Regions from separate parts of the Mammaliicoccus sp. Dog046 genome, predicted to be linked through region 2. Evidence: predicted binding sites of a transcription regulator. Region 2 holds the regulator's gene; the other holds the start of a gene.
What was found. Region 2 encodes NrdR, which represses ribonucleotide reductase genes. Its sites were predicted from a motif close to AACACNATATATNGTGTT; they were not measured.

Region 1 (11,904 bases), 990 kb from region 2:
TAAAAAAGGCTGAGACATTATGTCCCAGCCTTTGCATTCATTAATATTTATTTAACGCCTGCCATTAATGATTTGATTTTTGGAGCAACGACTAATAATAAGATACCAATGACAATAGCTATGATTCCTGAGTATAAGAAATAGTCATTAGAACTTATACTTGTATAAACTTTAACCATTTGAGCATTTAAACCTTGTGCCATCGCATTTGATAAGAACCAAACACTCATCATTTGAGCTGTAAATGCTTTTGGTGCTAATTTTGTAGTCGTAGATAAAGCGATTGGTGAAATACATAATTCACCTAATGTAACTAATAAGAAACTTGCAAATAACCAGAATGGGTTAATTAATGAAGCATCACTTGATAAAGGTACAACCATAATGATATATGAAAGACCTGCAAGGAATACACCAATCGAGAATTTATAAACAGTTGGTGGATTGAATTTGCCTAACTTCACCCATAAGATTGAGAACAATGGTGCAAAGATAATAATAAACAATGGATTTAGAGACTGGAACCAAGCTGCTGGAATTGCGAAATCAATTGCGCCACCAGTAAGTTTAGCCATGCTTAATTCTGTCTTAGTATCAGCAAATTGAGCTAATACTGTTGAACCTTGCTCTTGTATCATCCAGAATGCAACCGCTGCTATAAATAACGGAATATATGCAAATACTCTTGAACGCTCGTAATCTTCAGTCTTTTTACTGAAAGAAATTTTGACGAAGTAGTAAATCGGTAATACAACACCTAATATAGAAATAAAGTTTGCAAAGTTAGGTAATGTTAACTTGCCAAACATATTTAAAATAATACAAATGACTGCTATTACTACAACGCAGATAGCAATGATTTTTGAGATTTTTTTCTTTTCTTCTTTTGATAATGGATCAGGAATTTCAACACCAGCTAGACCTAAATATTTTTTGTTTGTAACGAAATAGATGACTAGTCCGATGAACATACCAACTGCAGCAACTGCGAAACCAGCATGGAAACCTACGTTAACTTGTAACCAACCGATGATTAATGGTGAAACAAGTGCACCTAAGTTAATAGACATGTAGAAAATTGTAAATGCTGAGTCTAATCTTGGATCGTTTTTCTCATATAATAAACCAACAGTAGATGAAATATTAGGTTTAAGTAAACCTGTACCGATGATTAAGAATAAAAGAGCGAGTAATAACAATGTAAAGTTACTTGGTAGTGATAATAATATATGACCGATCATGATGAGTATACCACCATAGAATAGCGCATGACGCGTTCCCGTAATTCTATCGGCAATCCAGCCACCAATCACACCACTCATATAAACAAGTGCACCATAAATTGATACGATTTGTAATGCTAAACCTTGATCTATTCCAAATCCGCCTTTAGCTACTGAATAATAGATGTAGTAGGCAAGAATTGCTTTCATACCATAATAACTAAATCTTTCCCAGAATTCAGTAAAGAATAACGTTGATAAACCTTTTGGATGACCAAAGAAACCAGTACGTGGTGTACTTTGTATAATTTCCTCTTTAGTATAATGTTTGTTATCCATTTTTGTACTTCCCCTCACAATAAACTAGATTCTTTTTATAGATGTACTTAAAAATAGCACATGTTAAATTGTAATCGCTTCTAACAATAAATACAAGATAAATATTGACAATATTCATACAATAATGACAATTTAAAATCTGAGAAGTCATGGGTAGCAAGGGTTACAATAAATTTAAAAATTCTTCAAAAATGTAAGCGTTTACTATTATTGTTGTATAATTTAACCACTATTGTATAAATGTACAACAATGTAAAAAAACTCGAACAATGTTTACGTTCGATGTGATTTTAGAATGTCTCCATTTTTTATGAGCACACTTTTCTCGAAGGAGTCAGCGCTAAAAATGCTGAACATTGCAAGTGAAGGATGACAAGCAACATTGGAGCTTTGAACATTGCAAGTGAGGGATGACAAGCAACATTGAGGCGCTGAACATTGCAAGTGGAGGTCGACAAGCAACATTGAGGCGCTGAACATTGCAAGTGGAGGTCGACATGCAACATTGGAGCGTTGAACATTGCAAGTGAAGGATGACAAGCAACATTGGAGCGTTGAACATTGCAAGTGGAGGTCGACAAGCAACATTGAGGCGCTGAACATTGCAAGTGGAGGTCGACATGCAACATTGGAGCGTTGAACATTGCAAGTGAAGGATGACAAGCAACATTGAGAACGTCTAATGAGATAGTCTTGGGAAACAATCCTGTTAGAAAATCTAACGAGATAGAAAGTGAAAACAATCCCGTTAGCGGGTGAATGGACCGCATAAAAGTTATAGATTCACCTTTAGCTATAAATATTTTCTGCACAGTAAAAACCACCTCGAACGATGTTAACGTTCGAGGTGGTTTTATCTTATTTATCGGTTGTCTATGTTTTCTGGATATAAATCATGATTCATCATGCGGTATTCAGCCATTTTTTCGTATTTAGAATCTGGGCGTCCGTAATTTGTATAAGGGTCTATAGAAATTCCACCTCGTGGCGTAAATTTACCTAATACTTCTATATAATGTGGATCCATTAAATCGATTAAGTCATTCATGATTACGTTCATACAATCTTCATGGAAATCTCCGTGATTTCTAAAACTGAATAGATATAGTTTCAATGATTTAGATTCTACCATTTTTACATTTGGGATATAAGAGATGTAGATTGTAGCAAAATCGGGTTGTCCAGTAATAGGGCATAGTGATGTAAATTCAGGGCAATTAAATTTTACAAAGTAATCTCTTCCTTGATGTTTGTTGTCGAATACCTCTAGTACCTCTGGTGTATATTGGTCGTGATATTGATTGTTTTGATTGCCTAATAATGTGATATCTTTTAATTCGTCTTTATTTCTGCCTTCTGACATTATGATTCTCCTTCTTTAATTGAATTTTTTGGTTTAGGGTTACGTTGTGCTTTTTTAAACATATAATAACCTGCTAAGAATATAATAATATATCCAAGATAACTTAATAAATCTGGTACCTCTTTAAATATGATGAAACCGAGTAACGCACTAAAGATAACTGAAGCGTATACGAAGATAGAAATATCTTTCGCTGCTGCATAGCTATATGCGATTGTAATCCCGAATTGTCCAATCGTTGCGAAAACACCAGATAACATTAAAATTATAATTTGTGTTAAACTCATTGGTTCATATGTAAAAATCACAAATGGGATGAGTACAAAAGTTGAAAAGAATGAAAAGTAAAAGACTGTTGTGTATGATTTTTCACGACGCCCCAAAGGTCTAAGTGCTGTGTATGCACCTGCTGCGAATACGCCAGATAATAAACCGATGAGCGCAGGTATCATATCCGAATCAAATGAAGGCTTGATAATAAATAATGCCCCTCCAATTGCAACGATCATTGCAATGATTTGATAAGTCCTAGCTTTCTCATTTAAAAACAATGCGCAAAGTAATATCGTCCAAAATGGATTAAGCTTCATTAACATATCGGCGTCACTTAGTACCATATGATCGATGGCATAGATATTTAATAACACACCAGTAAGTCCGAGTGTTGAACGCAAAATCAATAATGGTTGGTTTTCTAATTTACCGAAAAATGGTGCGCGGTATTTTAATACAAAGTAAATTGGTACGATCATGGCAATGAGGTTTCTAAACAATGATTTCTGAAAGACAGGTAAGTCACCAGAAAGTTTGAAGAAGACAGCCATTAAGCTAAACCCGATGGAAGAAATGAGAATAGCAATAATACCTTTAATTGTGGAGTTCATTTTTACACCTTCTAAATTTTATCAATGAACATATATTATCATAAAATGACTTTGAAAAATATAAGTAGTGAAATTGAAATGAATTTGTTTTTATAAATTTTTATGTAAGCTATTTTCAAATGTTGATATAGCAAGACTTAAAAGGAATACCTCGAAAGTCAACCCTATTTTTTTATAAAAATTAAGGTATTATAAGTGTTATGGCTCGTCGATAGTGTTATAATAAATCACATAATATAGTATGTGCTTTTTTAGGGGGACACTATATATTGTGTTTCTGACATTTTGATTAAAAATGTGGAAAGTCACTATTTTTTTGTGTTTTTATATCATAAATGTTTGCGATTAAGTATGTACATATGGTAGGTGAAGTTTTATGAAAATCATTTATTACTCATTAACGGGGAATGTAAGACGATTTATACAGAGAGCTGAATTGTCTAATACGATGGCACTCACTGAAGTTAATAAAACACAAGAAGTACAAGAACCATTTATATTGGTTACAGGTACAATAGGTTTTGGTCAAATTCCTGATACTGTACAAGATTTCCTGGATATCAACCATCCATATTTACGTGCAGTAGCTGGAAGTGGAAATAGAAATTGGGGACAGAATTTTGCGAAAGCTAGTGAAGAAATCGCGAATAAGTATCAGGTCCCTTTATTGATGAAGTTTGAATTACATGGTAATCAAGATATAGCAAACGAATTTAGAGAAAAGGTGGTTACGCTCGATGAAGATGATAAACAAACAGAAGCAAAATCATATAGAATTAAATAACCAAGTAACAAAAAGAAGAGAAGATGGCTTTTTTGATATTGAGAAAGACCAAGAAGCATTAGCAGTGTATTTAGAAGAAATTAATGAAAAAACGATTCAATTTAATGATCCAATTGAACGTTTACATCATTTAGTAGATCAAGATTTCTATTATGATTTATTTAAAGAATATAGTGAAGAATCACTAACAGAAATTCATCAATTTGCTGAGACTATTCCTTTTCAATTTGCAAGCTACATGTCTGCAAGTAAATTCTTCAAAGATTATGCGTTAAAAACGAACGATAAATCTGAATATCTAGAAACATATAAAGAACATGTTATTATCGTATCGCTTTATTTAGCTAAAGGTAATGTTGAACAAGCGAAACAATTTGTTGAAGGTATGATCGAACAGCGTATCCAACCAGCAACACCAACATTCTTAAATGCTGGTAGAGCGAGACGTGGTGAATTAGTAAGTTGTTTCCTATTAGAAGTAGATGATAGCTTAAACTCAATTAACTTCATTGACTCTACTGCGAAACAATTAAGTAAAATCGGTGGCGGAGTAGCAATTAACTTATCTAAATTGCGTGCACGTGGCGAAGCAATTAAAGGCATTAAAGGTGTAGCTAAAGGTGTACTTCCTGTTGCTAAATCACTAGAAGGTGGCTTTAGTTATGCAGACCAACTTGGACAAAGACCAGGTGCTGGTGCAGTATATTTAAACATCTTCCATTATGATGTATTAGAATTCTTAGATACTAAAAAAGTAAACGCAGATGAAGATATTAGACTTTCAACGATTTCTACAGGATTAATCGTACCTTCTAAATTCTTTGATTTAGCTAAAGAGGGTAAAGACTTCTACATGTTTGCACCACATACGGTTGAACGTGAATATGGCGTAACTTTAGACGATATCAATCTTGATGAGTACTATGATGAATTAGTTGCGAATCCTAATGTCATTAAAAAAGCAAAAGATGCACGTGATATGCTGAATACAATTGCACAAACACAATTACAATCAGGATATCCGTACTTAATGTTTAAAGACAATGCAAATAAAGTACATCCAAACTCAAATATCGGTCAAATTAAAATGAGTAACTTATGTACTGAAATTTTCCAATTACAAGAGACATCTATTATTAATGATTACGGTACAGAAGACGAAATTAAACGCGATATTTCTTGTAATTTAGGTTCATTAAATATTGTAAATGTTATGGAATCTAAGAAATTTAGAGATTCTGTTCACATCGGTATGGATGCATTAACAGTTGTTTCTGATGATACAGAAATTAAAAATGCGCCAGGCGTGAGAAAAGCAAATAATGAACTACATTCAGTAGGTTTAGGTGTTATGAACTTACATGGTTACTTAGCGAAAAATAAAATTGGCTATGAATCAGAACAAGCGAAAGACTTCGCAAATGTATTCTTTATGACAATGAATTATTATTCAATTGAGCGTTCAATGGAAATCGCTAAAGAAAGAAAAGAAACTTATGTTGATTTTGAACAGTCTGATTATGCATCAGGTAAATACTTTGAAAAATACACACAAGCAGATATCAAACCACAATTTGATAATGTTGCTGAACTGTTTGAAGGTATGGATATACCTACAGCAGAAGATTGGAAAGCACTTGCAGAAGCGGTTAAAGAGAATGGTTTATATCATGCTTATCGTCTTGCAATTGCACCAACACAAAGTATTTCATACGTACAAAATGCAACAAGTTCAGTAATGCCTATCGTTGATCAAATTGAAAGAAGAACATATGGTAATGCTGAAACATTCTATCCAATGCCATTCTTGTCACCAGAAACAATGTGGTTCTATAAATCAGCGTTCAACACTGATCAAATGAAATTAATTGATTTAATCGCAACAATTCAAGAGCATGTAGACCAAGGTATTTCTACAATTTTATATGTTAATTCAGAAATTTCTACACGTGAACTTTCTAGATTATATGTATATGCACATCATAAAGGATTAAAATCACTTTACTATACACGTAACAAACTATTAAGTGTTGAAGAATGTACAAGTTGCGCAATTTAATCATTTTAATAAGATAGGAGAACTAACATGAAGGCAGTAAATTGGAATACACAAGAAGATATGACGAATATGTTCTGGCGTCAAAATATTTCACAAATGTGGGTAGAGTCAGAATTTAAAGTGTCTAAAGATATAGCAAGTTGGGAAACATTAACAGAACCTGAAAGAAATGCATTTAAAAAAGCATTAGCAGGATTAACAGGCCTAGATACGCATCAAGCAGATGATGGTATGCCTTTAATTATGTTACACACTAAAGATTTACGTAAAAAAGCAGTATATTCATTTATGGGTATGATGGAACAAATACATGCGAAAAGTTATTCACATATATTTACGACATTATTACCATCAAGTGAAACAAATGAATTATTAGATGAGTGGGTAGTAGAAGAACCACATTTAAAATATAAATCAGATATGATCGTTAATAATTATCATAAATTATGGGGTAAAGAAGCATCTATATATGATCAATATATGGCGAGAGTATCAAGTGTATTCTTAGAAACTTTCTTATTCTATTCTGGATTCTATTATCCTTTATACCTTGCAGGACAAGGTAGAATGACAACATCAGGTGAGATTATACGTAAAATATTACTTGATGAATCTATTCACGGTGTGTTTACAGGATTAGATGCACAAAGTTTAAGAAATGAAATGACACAAGATGAACAAGTAAAAGCAGATAGAGAAATGTATCGCATGCTTGATCTACTATATAAAAATGAATACGAATATACAAAATCACTTTATGATGAATTAGACTTAACAAACGATGTCATGAATTACGTGACATATAATGCCAATAAAGCATTAGCTAACTTAGGGTTCGAAGCATATTATGAAGAAAAAGCATTTAACCCAATTATTGAGAACGCGTTAAATACAAGTACTAAAAACCATGACTTCTTTAGTGTAAAAGGTGATGGCTACGTAATCGCCTTAAATGTAGAAGCATTAAAAGACGAAGACTTTGAATTCGGTAATTAATAAATAAAAAAACAGCATCCGCGGATGCTGTTTTTTTATTTTTTTCAAATGAAGCAGAAGATAAATAATAAAAGTTAACATATTATTCAATATTTAATCACTTTACACATAAATTTTTGTTTATAATGAAATTAATACATAAAGAAAGGCAGGTTTTAATATGAAGAGATGGCTACCTGGTATTTTAATAATATTGGTAATCAGTGTACTTGTAGCATGTGGAAATAATTCGGAAAAGCAGCATTCAGATCACAAATCTTCTGATAAACCTCAAGCATTAAAAGCAGACTTGAAAGTCCCTTCAGAAGCTAAAAAAGGAGAAACATCAGAATTATCAGTGGCAGTAACTTTAGGTGATGAAAAGGTCAAAGATGCGAGTGAAGTAAAATTCGAAATTGTTAAAAATGGAGATAAAGACCATTCAGAAATGAAGACAGCTAAAAATAATAAAAATGGTGAATATACTTTGAAATATGATTTCAAAGATGCTGGTAAGTATAACATTACAAGTCATGTTACAGCACGAGACCAACATACAATGCCAAACAAGAATGTGAATGTAAAATAGTAGCTTGGAAATTAATAAATGAGAATGCAACGTTGAACAAACCAAACTTTATGAAGTTTGGTTTTTTTGTTTTGTGTGAGGAATAGGTGGTGTTGTTATTAGCAGATTAAGGTGAAAGTGCAAATAAGAGTGCCGTTATTAGCATATTGAGGTGAAAGTGCAAATAAGAGTGCCGTTATTAGCATATTGAGGTGAAAGTGCAAATAAGAGTGCCATTATTAGCATATTAAGGCAAAAGTGCAAATAAGGATATCCATATTTGCAAGATATAGTAAACGTGCAATTACCTCAACAGCTATTATCCATCTTTATAATTCGTAAATATAAAGATTTCGCAATATTATACATAAATAGCTTAATTTTTTGAAAATTAGCGTTGCAATTCATTTTATTCTTCATTACAATGGAGATAATGATAATCATTATCAATGAGAGAAGAAGGGTGTTAAATGGGAAAAGTATTAATGCGTTTAGATGTTTTAATTGTTTTATTAGTAATTACAACATTCTTCTCAATTTTTATAGGTGTTTCTGAGGTTCAACCTTTACATATATTTAATTTATCTGATGAAGAAAAAAATATCCTATTTTCGAGTAGAATTCCTAGAACGGTTAGTATCATTATTTCTGGTAGTTCATTAGCGATTTGTGGATTGATTATGCAACAATTGACACGTAATAAGTTTGTTTCACCAACTACGGCTGGAACTATGGATTGGGCGAGATTAGGTATTCTCATCGCACTTATTGCCTTTCCGGAAGCGAATATATTATTGAAGTTATTATTTGCTACGGTATTGAGTCTTTTAGGTACATTGCTATTTATGCAAATTCTAAAAAGGATTCAATTCAAAGATGTCATATTCATACCACTAGTAGGGATAATGTTAGGTAATATCGTTTCTAGTTTTTCATCATTTATTGCGTTGAGAACGAATGCTGTACAAAGTATAGGTAACTTTATGCAAGGGAATTTTTCGATTATTACTAGTGGTCGATATGAAATTCTATATATCAGTATTCCATTACTGGTACTCGCATTTATATTTGCAAATCAATTTACAATCGCAGGTATGGGGAAAGACTTCAGTTTGAATTTAGGTTTAAATTATCAAAAGATAGTAAATATTGGATTAGTAATCGCGTCAGTTATTACCGCTTTAGTCGTTGTGACAGTTGGTATGATGCCTTTCTTAGGTTTGATTATTCCAAACTTAATTTCAATGTTTCGTGGTGATCATCTGAAGAATGCATTACCGCATACTGCTATATTTGGTGCATTATTTGTTATGATTTGTGATGTTTTTGGTAGATTAATTGTCTTTCCATATGAAATTACAATTGGTTTAACAATTGGCGTCATCGGTAGTTTTATTTTCATAGTAATGTTGATGAAAGGACGTAAGAGAAATGCTCAATAAATTAAATTCAAAGCATAAATTAATCCTTTTATCAGTGGTAACAATACTCATTATATTATTGTATTTATTTTATAATATTAATCCTGCGATATTAGAGTACCAATTGACAGGACGCTTGAGAAAAGCAATTGCAATGTTGTTGGTCGGAAGTAGTATTGCTGTTTCGACAGTGATTTTCCAAACGATAACAAACAATAGAATATTAACGCCGTCCATCATTGGTTTAGATGCGGTTTATATGTTTATTAAAACATCTTTAATATTTTTCTTTGGATCAACATCAGTCGTTGTATTAAATGATCATTTGAATTTTGTCATTACACTTGTCGGAATGATTCTCTTTAGTTTATTCCTATTCCAAATACTATTTAAATCGAAAGATCAAAATGTCTTTTTCATATTATTACTTGGTATTGTATTTGGAACATTCTTCTCAAGTTTATCTAGTTTTATAGAAATGATGATTGATCCAGAAGAATTCTTATCTATACAAAGTGCAATGTTCGCAAGTTTTAGTGCGATAAACGAGAAATTACTTATGATGTCAGGTGTCGCACTTATCGTCATGATTGTCATTGCATTTAAAATTCGACCATACTTGGATGTCTTATCTTTAGGTAGAGACCACGCGATTAATTTAGGTGTAAATTATATTCGTGTAACGAGATGGTTGATGGTGATGGTTGCATTACTCGTTACGATATCAACTGCATTAGTTGGGCCGATTACATTTCTAGGATTACTCGTCGTGAATTTAGCACATGAATTTATGAAACAATTTGAACATAAATATATTTTGCCAGCAGCAATACTTATAAGTTGGATGAGTTTATTTTTAGGACAATGGGTTGTTGAATACATATTTGATGGCAATACGGAAATTAGTATCATGATTAACTTCATAGGTGGCATTTACTTTATATTCTTAATTTTGAAGGGGAGAAAAGTAGCATGATTAAAGTCGAAGGATTATCAAAAGCATATCATCAAAATAAAGTCGTAGATGATGTAGATATAAATATTAATAAAGGTGAGATTACGTCACTAATTGGTCCAAACGGTGCTGGAAAAAGTACGGTGTTAGCTATGATCAGTCGTTTAATTGAAAAGGATCAAGGCCGTATTAAAATTGATAACGAAGATATCGCATCAATGAGAAGTAATGATCTTGCTAAAAAATTGGCGATATTAAAACAAACGAATCATACAGATTTAAAAATTTCAGTTCGACAACTTGTTAGTTTCGGAAGATTTCCATATTCAAAAGGAAAACTAAAAAAAGAAGACCGAATCATGATTGATAGAGCCCTATCATATTTAGGTTTAACGGAGATACAACATAAATATTTAGGAGAATTATCTGGTGGTCAAAGGCAGAGAGCTTATATTGCGATGACAATTGCGCAAGATACCGATTATATATTATTAGACGAACCTTTGAACAACTTAGATATGAAGCATTCTGTTCAAATAATGAAAATCTTAAAAAGACTCGTTAAAGAGATGAATAAAACGATTGTAATCGTGATACATGATATTAACTTTGCTTCTTGTTATTCAGATAGAATTATCGCAATTAAAGAAGGAAAAGTTGAAATTGAAGGTAGTAAAAATGAAGTCATCAATGAACCGACTTTAAGTGAAATTTATGATTTAGACATTAAAATACAAGAAATTAATGGACAACGTATTTGTGTGTATTTCGATAATGATTATGTTGAAGTAGACAAAATTCAGTCCTTAGCAATGTAATACGCGCGTTCAACAAAAATTGAAAGGAGTGATGCTCGATTTTAAATGGGCAGAAAGGCATTTTGGACACATTTCAAATCATTTATTTAGAAGGAGAATCCAGAAAATGAAAAAAGCATTTAGTTTTATATTAATTACATTATTGTCAGTTGTATTAATTGCATGTGGAAATAATTCTAGCAACAAAGAAGAAAAAACATCAAAAAATGATACTAAAAACGAGTCGAAAACTGTTGAGATACAATCGAAATATCAAGCACGTGGTGAGAAACAAGATGAGAGCGACGCTAAAACAGTTGATGAAAAAGTTACTGTTCCAGTGAATCCTAAGAAAGTCGTTGTATTAGACTACGGTGCTTTAGATACGGTTGAAGCATTGGGTGCTAAAGATGCTGTTAAAGGTGTACCTAAAGGGGAAGGTAATGCCACTCTTCCAGCATTCTTAAAAGCTTTCAAAGGTGATGAAGTTGTCAATACAGGGTCACTTAAAGAAGTGAATTATGAAAAAATCGCTG
Region 2 (11,904 bases):
TGACGTTTTAGAACAATTAAGAAACGAACATCCGATTATCGAAGACATTTTAGTTTATAGACAGTTATCTAAATTACAATCTACTTATATTGAAGGATTGCAGAAGATGATAACTGACGAAGGTAAAATTCATACAAGATTTAATCAAACGTTGGCACAAACAGGTAGATTAAGTTCAATTGAACCAAATCTACAAAACATACCAATTAGATTAGAAGAAGGTAGAAAAATTAGAAAAGCGTTTCGACCTAGTAAGCCGAATCATGTCATATTTGCTGCCGATTATTCTCAAATTGAATTAAGAGTGTTAGCGGATATTACTAGTGACGAGCATATGAAAGAAGCCTTCACTGCACAAGAAGATATTCATACAACGACAGCGATGCGTGTATTTAATGTAGAAAAAGAAGACGTAACATCAAATATGAGAAGACAAGCAAAGGCGGTTAACTTTGGAATTGTATATGGTATTAGTGACTATGGATTAAGCCAAAGTTTAGGCATTACTCGTAAAGAAGCTAAAAAATTCATAGATGATTATTTAGATAGTTTTCCTAAAGTTAAGGAATACATGGATACCATCGTTCAAGATGCAAAGCAAAAAGGATATGTTGAAACGTTGCTTCATAGACGTAGATACACACCGGATATTACAAATAGAAACTTTAACTTAAGAAGTTTTGCTGAAAGAACAGCCATGAATACACCAATTCAAGGTAGCGCAGCGGATATTATAAAACTAGCTATGGTTCAATTTTCTCAAAAAATGAAAGATGCAGATTTTAATGCAACATTATTATTACAAGTACACGATGAATTGATATTTGAAGTACCTGAAGGAGAAATAGAAGCATTTAAGCCATTTGTAGAAGAGATTATGAATCACGCATTAGATTTATCAGTGCCTTTAAGTGTCGAGTCTAGCTATGGTGAGACATGGTACGATGCAAAATAATGAATAAAAGGAAGACTCAATATGCCTGAATTACCAGAAGTAGAAAATGTAAAAAGAGGAATCGAACCTAAAATATTAGGTGCAACAATTACAGACGTTACTTTTTCAGAAAAAGTTATAGCGGGTAAGAATAGTGGAAAAGCAACAATCATAAAAGGCACATCGTTAGAAACATTTAAAGAAAGAACAAATCAATATAAAATCGTTCAAATATATAGAAGAAGTAAATATATATTCTTTGAGTTGGAAAAGAACAACGAAACTAAAATAATGATGTGTCACTTTGGTATGACCGGTGCATTCTTTACTGTTCCTGAATTAGAAGATATAGGAATAGAGACACATAAGAAACATTGGCATGTCATATTTCAATTAGATAATGGTCTAAAACTCATTTATACAGATATAAGAAGATTTGGTGAAATAAGAGCGCTAGAGGATTTGCATGAATATCCTTCAGTATTAAAGATTGCACCTGAACCATTTGTTACAGAAGCTTATGATCATTATTTAGATAAAATATTATCTAAAAAATTCATTTCAAAACCTATCAAAGTAGGAATTTTGGATCACACTGTTATAGCAGGATGTGGCAATATTTATGCATGTGAAGCTTTAATAAGAGCAGGTGTGTTACCGACAAGAATAGTGAGTGATTTAACTCAAATTGAACTGAAAAGAGTATTTAAAGAAGTTGTTCAAGTGCTACAAGATGGTATAGATAGTGGTGGATCGAGTATCTCAGATTACTATAACGCAGATGGTGAAAAAGGTACGATGCAAGAAAAACATTTGGTTTATGGTAAGAAAATCTGCGGTCAATGTGGAGGTACAGTCCACCAGCAAGTCATTGCTACACGAAATACACATTATTGTCCAAATTGTCAAAAGTAGGTGGAAAAGATGACTAAAGTAATTGGTTTAACAGGAGGTATTGCAACTGGTAAATCTACCGTTTCACGATTATTAGAAGATTATAATTTCTATATCGTAGATGCTGATGTTGCAAGTCGTAAAGCAGTTGAAAAAGGAAGCGAAGGACTTCAGCAAGTGAAAGATACTTTTGGAGAACAAGCGATATTAAATGGTGAAATGAATAGACCCTATATAGGATCTATTGTATTTAATGATGAACAAATGAGAGAAAAGTTAAATCAAATTATACATCCTATTGTAAGAAACATTATGGAAGAAGAAAAAAATATTGGTTTAAGTAATAATCAAAATGTCATCATGGATATTCCATTGCTCTTCGAAAATAAACTTGAAGATACCGTTGATGAAACATGGTTAGTTTATACGACGGAAGAAATACAAAAGCAACGTTTAATGAAAAGAAATAACTTAAGTGAAACCGAAGCGATGTCTAGAATAAAGTCGCAGCTTTCAATTGAGGATAAAAAATTACGTGCTGATGAAATTATAGATAATAATAAATCGTTAGATGACTTAAAGAAAACCTTAAAAACTTTTCTTGAAAGCAAAGGATTTTAAGGGTATTTAACATTTGTGAAATTTATTGTGGAAAACGTTTTCAATAAACTTTTAATGTGATATACTAATTGCAATAAATAGTATATCACATTAAAAGGGGTTCTCGATTATGAAGAAAAATATTGCAATTAATGGTTTAGGAAGAATTGGAAGAATGGTGTTAAGGGGTTCATTGAAATCAGATCATTTAAATATTGTCGCAATAAATGCTTCTTATCCTGCTGAAACGATTGCACACTTAATTAAATATGACTCAACTCATGGCAAGTTAGAAGATGAAATTAAAGCTGTTGATGATGGTATTGTGATTAATGGCCATAAAATACTACTCGTTTCTGAGAGAGACCCAAATTTATTACCGTGGGAGACTTTAAATATTGATATTGTTATAGAAGCAACTGGAAAGTTTAATCACGGAGATAAAGCACAAGCACATATAAATGCAGGTGCTAAAAAAGTGATATTAACTGGTCCATCTAAAGGTGGAGAAGTTCAAACGATAGTTCGCGGTGTAAATGACTGTGATTTAGATTTAAATTCATTTGATATTATATCGAATGCTTCTTGTACGACGAACTGTTTAAGTCCAGTTGCAAAAGTACTCAATGATGAATTCGGTATTGAAAATGGATTGATGACAACAGTACATGCATTTACTAACGATCAGAAAAATTTAGATAATCCACATAAAGATTTAAGAAGAGCGCGTTCATGTGCAGATAGCATTATACCTACATCAACTGGCGCTGCAAAAGCTTTATCACTCGTATTACCTGAACTTGAAGGTAAAATGCATGGTATGGCATTAAGAGTACCAACGTCGAATGTTTCACTTGTAGATTTAGTAGTAGATTTAAAAACAGATGTCTCTGTAGAACAAGTGAATGAAGCTTTAAGACGTGCAAGTCAAGGTGCGTTAAAAGGCATCTTAGACATTAGTGATGAACCATTAGTTTCAATCGACTTTAATACAAACCCACATTCAGCAATTGTTGATGAGCAAACAACAATGGTTATCGGTTCAAATAAAGTGAAAGTACTTGCTTGGTACGACAATGAGTGGGGCTATTCAATGAGAGTGGTTGAACTAGCAGAACAAGTTGCGAGTATTTTATCAGCTACGAGAGAACAAAAAATATCTTAATATAAATTGATTGGAATGAAGCTGGGACAGAATGTTATGTCCCAGCTTCATTATTTTACATTTAATTTTATTTTACTAGTGATTTGTTGTATGATTATATGCCGTAAAGGAACGGGTGAACGTTTAAAAATATGCGAAACTACTGTATAATCTACGTGAGACAATAAAACGATAAGAGGTGAAACGAATGAGATGTCCAAATTGTAAGTATGAAAATTCTAAAGTAGTAGATTCGAGACATGCAGATGATATGGTTGCAATTAGAAGAAGAAGAGAATGCGAATCATGCGGTTTTCGTTTCACAACTTTTGAGAGAGTGGAATTAACACCTTTAATCGTTGTAAAAAAAGATGGTGCAAGACAAGCGTTTAATCGTGATAAAATATTAAACGGTCTAGTTCGTTCATGCGAAAAAAGACCTGTTGCATATCAAATATTAGAAGATATAACAAATCAAGTTGAAAAAGAGTTAAGGTCTGAAGGAATTACAGAAATTTCTTCGAATGATATAGGTGAGAAAGTGATGGAACATTTAATGGAAGTGGATCAAGTTTCTTACGTAAGATTTGCATCAGTTTATCGTGAATTTAAAGATGTAGATCAACTATTAAAATCTATGCAAGGTATTTTGAAAGATCGAAAGTAAGGTGAACATAATGGCGGAATATTTTAATGGTATAAAACCAAGTGATGGTTTTTACGTTAAATCGAATTATAATTACACACATATTCATCAAGATATTTTAACAAGTTTATACACGCCATTAATTGGTACAGATGCAATAGGGGTTTATTTATATCTATCGCAATTTAATTACCATAATGAGCCATTAGCAAATAATCATTATACAATAATGAACGATTTGAAAGTTAATCTATCAAGTTTTAGAGATGCGTTAGACTTATTAGAAGGTATAGGTTTGATGAGAACATTTCATAAGACGAATACAGATGAACAAATGTTTATATATATGTTGAAACAACCAGCAACTGCAGAACAATTCTTTAATGACCCGTTACTTTCTGTATATTTATATCAACAAATTGGTCAATCAAGATTTATCGCTTTAAAAAATAGATATAAGGATCATTCGATCTCAACAAATGGATATAATGAAGTGACTAAAAGTTTTACCGATGTATTTAAAGTACCTAAACTTTCAGATATCAGTACAGATGATTCGATTCAAATTAAGCCAGACAGTAAAAATACAGGTTTAGATTTATCGGATGTTAAATTTGATTTTGAAATGTTAGAAATGTTGTTAAGTAATCATTTGATTTCAAAAGAATTGTTGAATAAACAAACGAAAGAAGTCATTACACAAATTGCAACACTATATGGCATTACACCGGTAGAGATGAAGTCAATAATATTGAAATCTATCACAAGTAATCAAACGATTTCCCTTCAAGATTTAAGAAAGCATGCACGTTCAATTTATCAAATTGAACATGATGGCATGTATCCATCATTAGAATTGAAACAAGGAACAATTAAGAAAAACACGACAGAATCAAGTGGGGAAGTAGATTCGCTAGTATCTTGGTTTGAATTACTGGATACGACGAGTCCAATAGAAATGTTGTCTTCCTTTACAGAATCAGAACCAACTGTGGCTCAAAAACGATTAGTTGAGGATATAGTCAATCGCGAAAAATTACCTTATGGCGTAATGAATATTCTGTTGCAATACGTGATGTTCTCTCAAAGTATGCAATTGCCTAGAGCATATACAGAAGAAATTGCTTCGAATTGGAAAAAATTAAAATTAAAATCTGCTGAAGAAGCGTATAATTATACTAAGAAACGTGACAAAGAAATTGCTGAGAAGAAATCTGAACGTAGTCAAAAATCAACTGGTGGTTATAAATTGAGATCTATTGAAAAAACGCCAGAGTGGCTTCTGAAACAAAAAGCAGCAGATGCTAATAAAGAAGATACACAACAACAGCAAGAACATGATCCAGATTTTGAAAAAAGAAAACGAGAGCTCCAAAAAGAAATGGAAGCTTTTTGGAATGAAGGTGAAAAATAATGGAACCATTAGGCCAACATTTAAAGCAAAATAAAGAATTTCAGAAAAAATTAGACCAAATTAAAAAAGAGACGTTAGCAGATAAAGATGTTAAGGCATTCTTAACTGAACATCGTTCTGAACTGACGAATAGTATCATTGATACTGATTTGGATCAATTACAAGCATATAAGGATCAATCTAAATGCTGTGAAAAATGTGAAAGCTATGGCAAATGCATCAACTTTGTTAAAGGACATAGACCAGAATTGTATATTCAAAACGATCATATAAAGACCCGTTATTTGCCATGTCCAAATAAAGTTGCATATGATGAGCAGAAGTTTGAATCAAACCTTGTCACTGCATTCCAAATGCCTGAAGAAACATTAAATGCAACGATTAAAGATATCCATGTCGATAATGAATCGAGAATGAATGTGATCAAAAGAGCTATGGAAATTTGTAATCATATTGTATCTGGTGAAGAAACAAAAGGTTTATATATTCATGGTCCATTTGGTACTGGTAAATCATTTATACTAGGTGCAATTTCTAACCAATTAAAAGTTAAAAAACAATCCTCTACGATTATTTATTTACCAGAATTTATTCGCGTTCTAAAAAATGGATTTAATGATGGTTCATTTAGTGCGAGATTTGAAGCAGTTCGTGAAGCAGAAGTATTATTATTAGATGATATTGGTGCAGAAGAGTTAACCGCATGGGTAAGGGACGAAATATTAGGACCATTACTGCATTATAGAATGGTTCATAAAATGCCGACGTTCTTTAGTTCAAACTTCAATTTGAATGAATTAGAAGAGCATTTAAGCAAGACGAGACAAGGTGTCGAACTGACGAAAGCGAGTCGAATTATGGAAAGAGTTAAAACACTTTCTGAAGAGATGATGCTTGAAGGTAAAAATTATAGAGCATAATTTAAACTTGATATTTTAAATGAGCGTTGTATAATTGTATTATCATAAATGAATATAAAAATTTAGAGGACATGACGTCTATGGCGCAATCACAGAGAATCTCATCTTGCTGGAATTGAGATATTGCAATATATATGGTTACTCCCTCATACATGGTGTGTTAATCCACATTCGGCTCAAGACCGTTATCTTATGTAGAGTTATCGTACGCGTTTTTATGTACGTTAATGAGGGTGGTACCGCGAGAGATTTCGTCCCTTTGGATGAGGTCTCTTTTTTATGTTCTTTATTAATATTGAGGAGGATGTCATTATGAGTGTTATAAATGTTAAGTTTCCAGATGGTAATGTAAAAGAGTTTGAGCAAGGCACTACAACTGAAGAAATCGCTCAATCTATTAGTCCTGGTTTAAGAAAAAAAGCTGTTGCTGGTAAATTTAATCAACAATTAGTAGATTTAACTAGACCATTGGAAAGCGATGGGGATATCGAAATCGTTACACCAGGTAGTAATGAAGCATTAGAAGTGTTAAGACACTCTACAGCTCACCTTATGGCACAAGCCTTACAAAGATTATATGGAGATGTTAAGTTTGGTGTCGGTCCAGTAATTGAAGGTGGATTCTACTATGATGTAGATACAGAACACAAAATTTCTAGCGATGATTTTGAAGCGATTGAAAAAGAAATGAAACAAATTATAAATGAAAACTTCAAAGTTGAACGTAAAGTCGTAAGTAGAGATGAAGCGAAAGCATTTTTCAGTAACGATGAATATAAATTAGAATTGATTGATGCAATTCCTGAAGATGAAAATGTTACTTTATATTCACAAGGCGAATTTACAGATCTTTGTCGCGGAGTACATGTACCATCAACTTCAAAAATCAAAGAATTTAAATTACTTTCTACAGCTGGTGCGTATTGGCGTGGAGATTCAAATAATAAAATGTTACAACGTATATATGGTACAGCTTTCTTCGATAAGAAAGAATTAAAAGCGCACTTAAAAGTATTAGAAGAAAGAAAAGAACGTGACCATAGAAAAATTGGTAAAGAGCTTGAATTATTCACTACAAATCAAGATATTGGTGCTGGATTACCTTTATGGTTACCAAATGGTGCTACAATTAGACGCGAATTAGAACGTTATATTGTAGATAAAGAAGTAGAAATGGGTTATGACCATGTGTATACACCAATCATGGCGAATGTAGACTTCTATAAAAAATCAGGGCACTGGGATCACTATCAAGAAGATATGTTCCCAACTATGGATTTAGGAAATGAAGAACTTGTACTTCGACCAATGAACTGTCCGCATCATATGATGATTTATAAAAACAGTCGCCACTCATATCGTGAACTGCCAATTAGAATTGCAGAATTAGGTATGATGCATAGATATGAAGCAAGTGGTGCTGTTTCAGGGCTTCAACGTGTTCGTGGAATGACTTTAAACGATGCGCATATATTTGTAAGACCTGATCAAATTAAAGAAGAATTTAAACGCGTAGTAAATATGATACTTGATGTATACAAAGACTTTGGTTTTGAAGATTATACATTTAGATTGAGTTTACGTGATCCAGAAGATAAAGAAAAGTACTTCGATGACGATGAAATGTGGAATCGTGCACAAGCTGTACTTAAAGAAGTTATCGATGAAATGGAAATACCATACGAAGAAGCAATTGGTGAAGCGGCATTCTACGGTCCTAAATTAGATGTTCAAGTGAAGACTGCGATGGGTAAAGAAGAAACACTTTCAACTGCTCAGTTAGACTTCTTATTACCAGAACGTTTTGATTTGAATTATATTGGAAATGATGGGGAAGAACATCGTCCAGTTGTAATTCATAGAGGTGTTATTTCTACAATGGAACGTTTTACTGCATTCTTAATAGAAGAAACTAAAGGTGTATTCCCAGTTTGGTTAGCACCTAAGCAAGTAGAAATCATTCCTGTTAATGTAGATATGCATTATGAATATGCAAGATCATTACAAGATGAATTGAAATCTCAAGGTGTTCGTGTGCATATTGATGATAGAAACGAAAAAATGGGTTATAAAATCCGTGAAGCGCAAATGCAAAAAATTCCTTATCAACTCGTTGTAGGCGATAAAGAAGTAGAAAATCAAGAAGTGAATGTTCGTCAATATGGCTCAAAAGATTCAAAAACAGTAGAAAAAGATGAATTCATTTGGAGTTTAGTTGATGATATTAGGTTGAAAAAGTAATATACTATTGAAATTCGATGAGTCATCGGGTATAGTTTTAATAGTGAAATTTAATTAAATATTCCTCAGTAATGAGTTAGAGGTTGCAATATTCATCAGTAATCATTCAGAAGCGTTATGGCGCGTATGTTGAAATGAAGAAAGGGGATGTTGCCGAAACGAATAGTAACCATAGTATTATTCGTTGGGTCAGCATTTAATAAGTGTTGAACTGTCACACTAAGTGATGTGCTACCATATGGAATGATCATATATCGGTCGCATATCTCAAATAGATATGCGGCTTTTTTAGTGGCTCGATTGTGGAATGGAGAAAGGAAAAAAACATGTCTCAAGAAAATTCAACGAACAATGTACAAAGAAAATTGAAAGACAGACATATCTCGATGATAGCTATTGGTGGTTGTATCGGAACAGGTTTGTTTATGACTTCAGGCGGAGCGATTAGAGATGCTGGGCCAGGGGGAGCCTTGTTAGCATATGCTATTGTTGGCTTGATGGTATTCTTCCTTATGACTTCATTAGGAGAAATGGCGACGTATCTTCCTGTATCTGGTTCGTTTAGTACGTACGCAACACGTTTTGTTGATCCTTCATTAGGATTTGCATTAGGTTGGAATTACTGGTTTAACTGGGTAATCACAGTTGCAGCGGACATTACGATTGCATCACAAGTGGTTAGTTATTGGCAACCATTAGAAATTCTACCATCGTGGTTATGGAGCGTTATATTCATGCTGATAATATTCGGTCTGAATGCACTTTCTGTTCGCGTATACGGGGAAAGCGAATATTGGTTTGCTTTTATTAAAGTAGCAACGGTAATTATATTTATTGGTATTGGATTATTGACGATATTCGGTATACTCGGTGGTCAATACTTAGGATTTGAAAACTTTGTAGCAGGGGATGCGCCGTTCTTAGGACATTCTAATGTTAATACATTCTTATTAGTATTAGGTGTGTTCTTAGTTGCCGGATTCTCGTTCCAAGGTACAGAATTAATCGGAATAACAGCAGGTGAATCTGAAAATCCAGAAAGAGCTGTTCCGAAAGCAATTAAACAAGTATTCTGGAGAATATTATTGTTTTACATTTTAGCAATATTTGTTATTGGAATGATTATTCCTTATACTAATCCGAATTTAATGGGTGGAGATGAAGTTGCAAAATCCCCATTCACACTTGTATTTGAAAATGCTGGACTTGTCTTCGCAGCTTCATTTATGAATGCAGTTATTTTAACTTCTGTATTATCAGCAGGTAATTCAGGAATGTATGCTTCAATAAGAATGTTATTCTCAATGAGTAAAGATAAATTGGCGTCACCAGTATTTTCTAAAACAAACAAATCTGGTGTACCATATATGGCATTATTTGCAACTGCGTTAGTTGTTGTGTTAATCTTTGCAATTGAACATTTAAGTGGTGGTGCATATGAATATATCATCGCTGCGTCAGGTATGACTGGATTCATCGCATGGTTAGGTATCGCGATTAGTCATTATAGATTTAGAAGAGCGTTCGATCTTCAAAATTATGATAAATCGAAACTGAAATATAAAGCTAAGTGGTTCCCATTCGGTCCGTTATTTGCTTTTGCATTATGTGCAATTGTTATAGTTGGCCAAGATGTTGATTTTATTCAAACAGGTGATTTCGATCCTCGCAGATTCTTTATCACTTATATGGGTATACCAGTGTTCTTAGTATTTTATATCTTCCATAAAGTAAAATATAAAACGAAAATGATTCCACTTAAACAAGTTGACTTAAGTCAAGACGTTGATATGGAACAATTCGAAAAGAATATTAAATAAACATTGACATGACGGTTTATACTTGGTATGATAGTTTTTGTTGAATACGAAACGGACCAAGTAGAAGCATACCCGCTTCTCACCTGTAGTGACGCGAAATGCAGTTAGCAGGTAAAAATAAACCTTTAATGTTTATGGATAAGAGCGGGTGCATTGTGCATTCGTTCTTTTTTTCTTGGACGACTTCGTAAAATTCTAGGAGGTGTCAACCATAGCTAAAGATCAAACTCAAGTTAACGACAAAATTCGTGCAAAAGAACTACGCCTTATTGGCCAAGATGGTGAACAAATAGGTGTTAAATCTAAATTTGAAGCCCTTGAAATGGCTGAAAGAGTAGATTTAGACGTTGTAATCGTAGCACCTAATGCTAAACCACCTGTTGCAAGAATCATGGATTACGGTAAATACAAATTCGAACAGCAGAAAAAAGAAAAAGAAATGCGTAAGAAGCAAAAAATCGTTAATGTTAAAGAAATTCGATTAAGTCCAACAATTGAAGAACATGACTTTGAAACTAAATTAAAGCATGCTCAAAAATTCTTATCTAAAGAAGATAAAGTTAAAGTATCTATCAGATTTAGAGGGCGTGCCATTACGCATAAAGAAATTGGTCAACGTGTGTTAGAACGCTTTGCAGAATCTTGTAAAGACATAGCAACTGTTGAACAAAGACCTAAAATGGAAGGGCGTTCAATGTTCTTAATGTTAGCGCCAATTTCAAACGACAAATAAACCGAAATAATAGGAGGAAAAATTCAATGCCTAAAATGAAAACTCATCGTGGAGCAGCTAAACGTGTTAAAAGAACTGGTTCAGGACAATTAAAACGTTCTAGAGCGTTCACTTCACATTTATTCGCAAACAAATCTACAAAAGCAAAACGTAAATTACGTAAAGCATCATTAGTATCTAAATCAGATTCTAAACGCGTAAAACAAATGTTAACGTACGTAAAATAATAATTATATGGGACTGAAGGTCCAATTTAAGGAGGAATTATCATGCCACGTGTTAAAGGTGGAACAGTGACGAGAGCTCGTCGTAAAAAAGTCTTAAAATTATCTAAAGGTTACTTTGGATCAAAACATACATTATATAAAGTTGCTAAGCAACAAGTAATGAAATCAGGTAACTACGCTTACCGTGACCGTCGTCAGAAGAAACGTGAATTCCGTAAATTATGGATTGCACGTATCAATGCGGCAGCACGTCAAAACGATATCAGCTATAGCCGTTTAATGAATGGTCTTAAAGTAGCAGGTATTGAAATCAACCGTAAAATGCTTTCTG

Region 1: nrdI (class Ib ribonucleoside-diphosphate reductase assembly flavoprotein NrdI) is a predicted target of NrdR. The motif match lies at 4,068-4,085, and genes of this name have one in related genera.

What each region holds. Positions count from the first base shown of each region.
Region 1 covers NZ_CP120131.1:2,082,543-2,094,446, reverse strand. Annotated here, with positions in the region: gene P3U32_RS10415 (peptide MFS transporter) at 48-1,562, opposite strand; gene queF (preQ(1) synthase) at 2,425-2,925, opposite strand; gene P3U32_RS10405 (DMT family transporter) at 2,925-3,809, opposite strand; gene nrdI (class Ib ribonucleoside-diphosphate reductase assembly flavoprotein NrdI) at 4,186-4,593, shown strand; gene nrdE (class 1b ribonucleoside-diphosphate reductase subunit alpha) at 4,547-6,652, shown strand; gene nrdF (class 1b ribonucleoside-diphosphate reductase subunit beta) at 6,680-7,648, shown strand; gene P3U32_RS10385 (FixH family protein) at 7,809-8,216, shown strand; gene P3U32_RS10380 (ABC transporter permease) at 8,666-9,637, shown strand; gene P3U32_RS10375 (iron chelate uptake ABC transporter family permease subunit) at 9,627-10,592, shown strand; gene P3U32_RS10370 (iron ABC transporter ATP-binding protein) at 10,589-11,389, shown strand; gene P3U32_RS10365 (ferrated catecholamine ABC transporter substrate-binding lipoprotein SstD) at 11,496-11,904, shown strand, end outside.
Region 2 covers NZ_CP120131.1:1,091,033-1,102,936, forward strand. Annotated here, with positions in the region: gene polA (DNA polymerase I) at 1-955, shown strand, start outside; gene mutM (bifunctional DNA-formamidopyrimidine glycosylase/DNA-(apurinic or apyrimidinic site) lyase) at 977-1,849, shown strand; gene coaE (dephospho-CoA kinase) at 1,859-2,449, shown strand; gene P3U32_RS05525 (glyceraldehyde-3-phosphate dehydrogenase) at 2,559-3,593, shown strand; gene nrdR (transcriptional regulator NrdR) at 3,781-4,239, shown strand; gene P3U32_RS05535 (replicative helicase loading/DNA remodeling protein DnaB) at 4,250-5,632, shown strand; gene dnaI (primosomal protein DnaI) at 5,632-6,552, shown strand; gene thrS (threonine--tRNA ligase) at 6,865-8,793, shown strand; lysine riboswitch at 8,863-9,035, shown strand; gene P3U32_RS05550 (amino acid permease) at 9,120-10,613, shown strand; ribosomal protein L20 leader region at 10,666-10,792, shown strand; gene infC (translation initiation factor IF-3) at 10,816-11,346, shown strand; gene rpmI (50S ribosomal protein L35) at 11,373-11,573, shown strand; gene rplT (50S ribosomal protein L20) at 11,616-11,904, shown strand, end outside.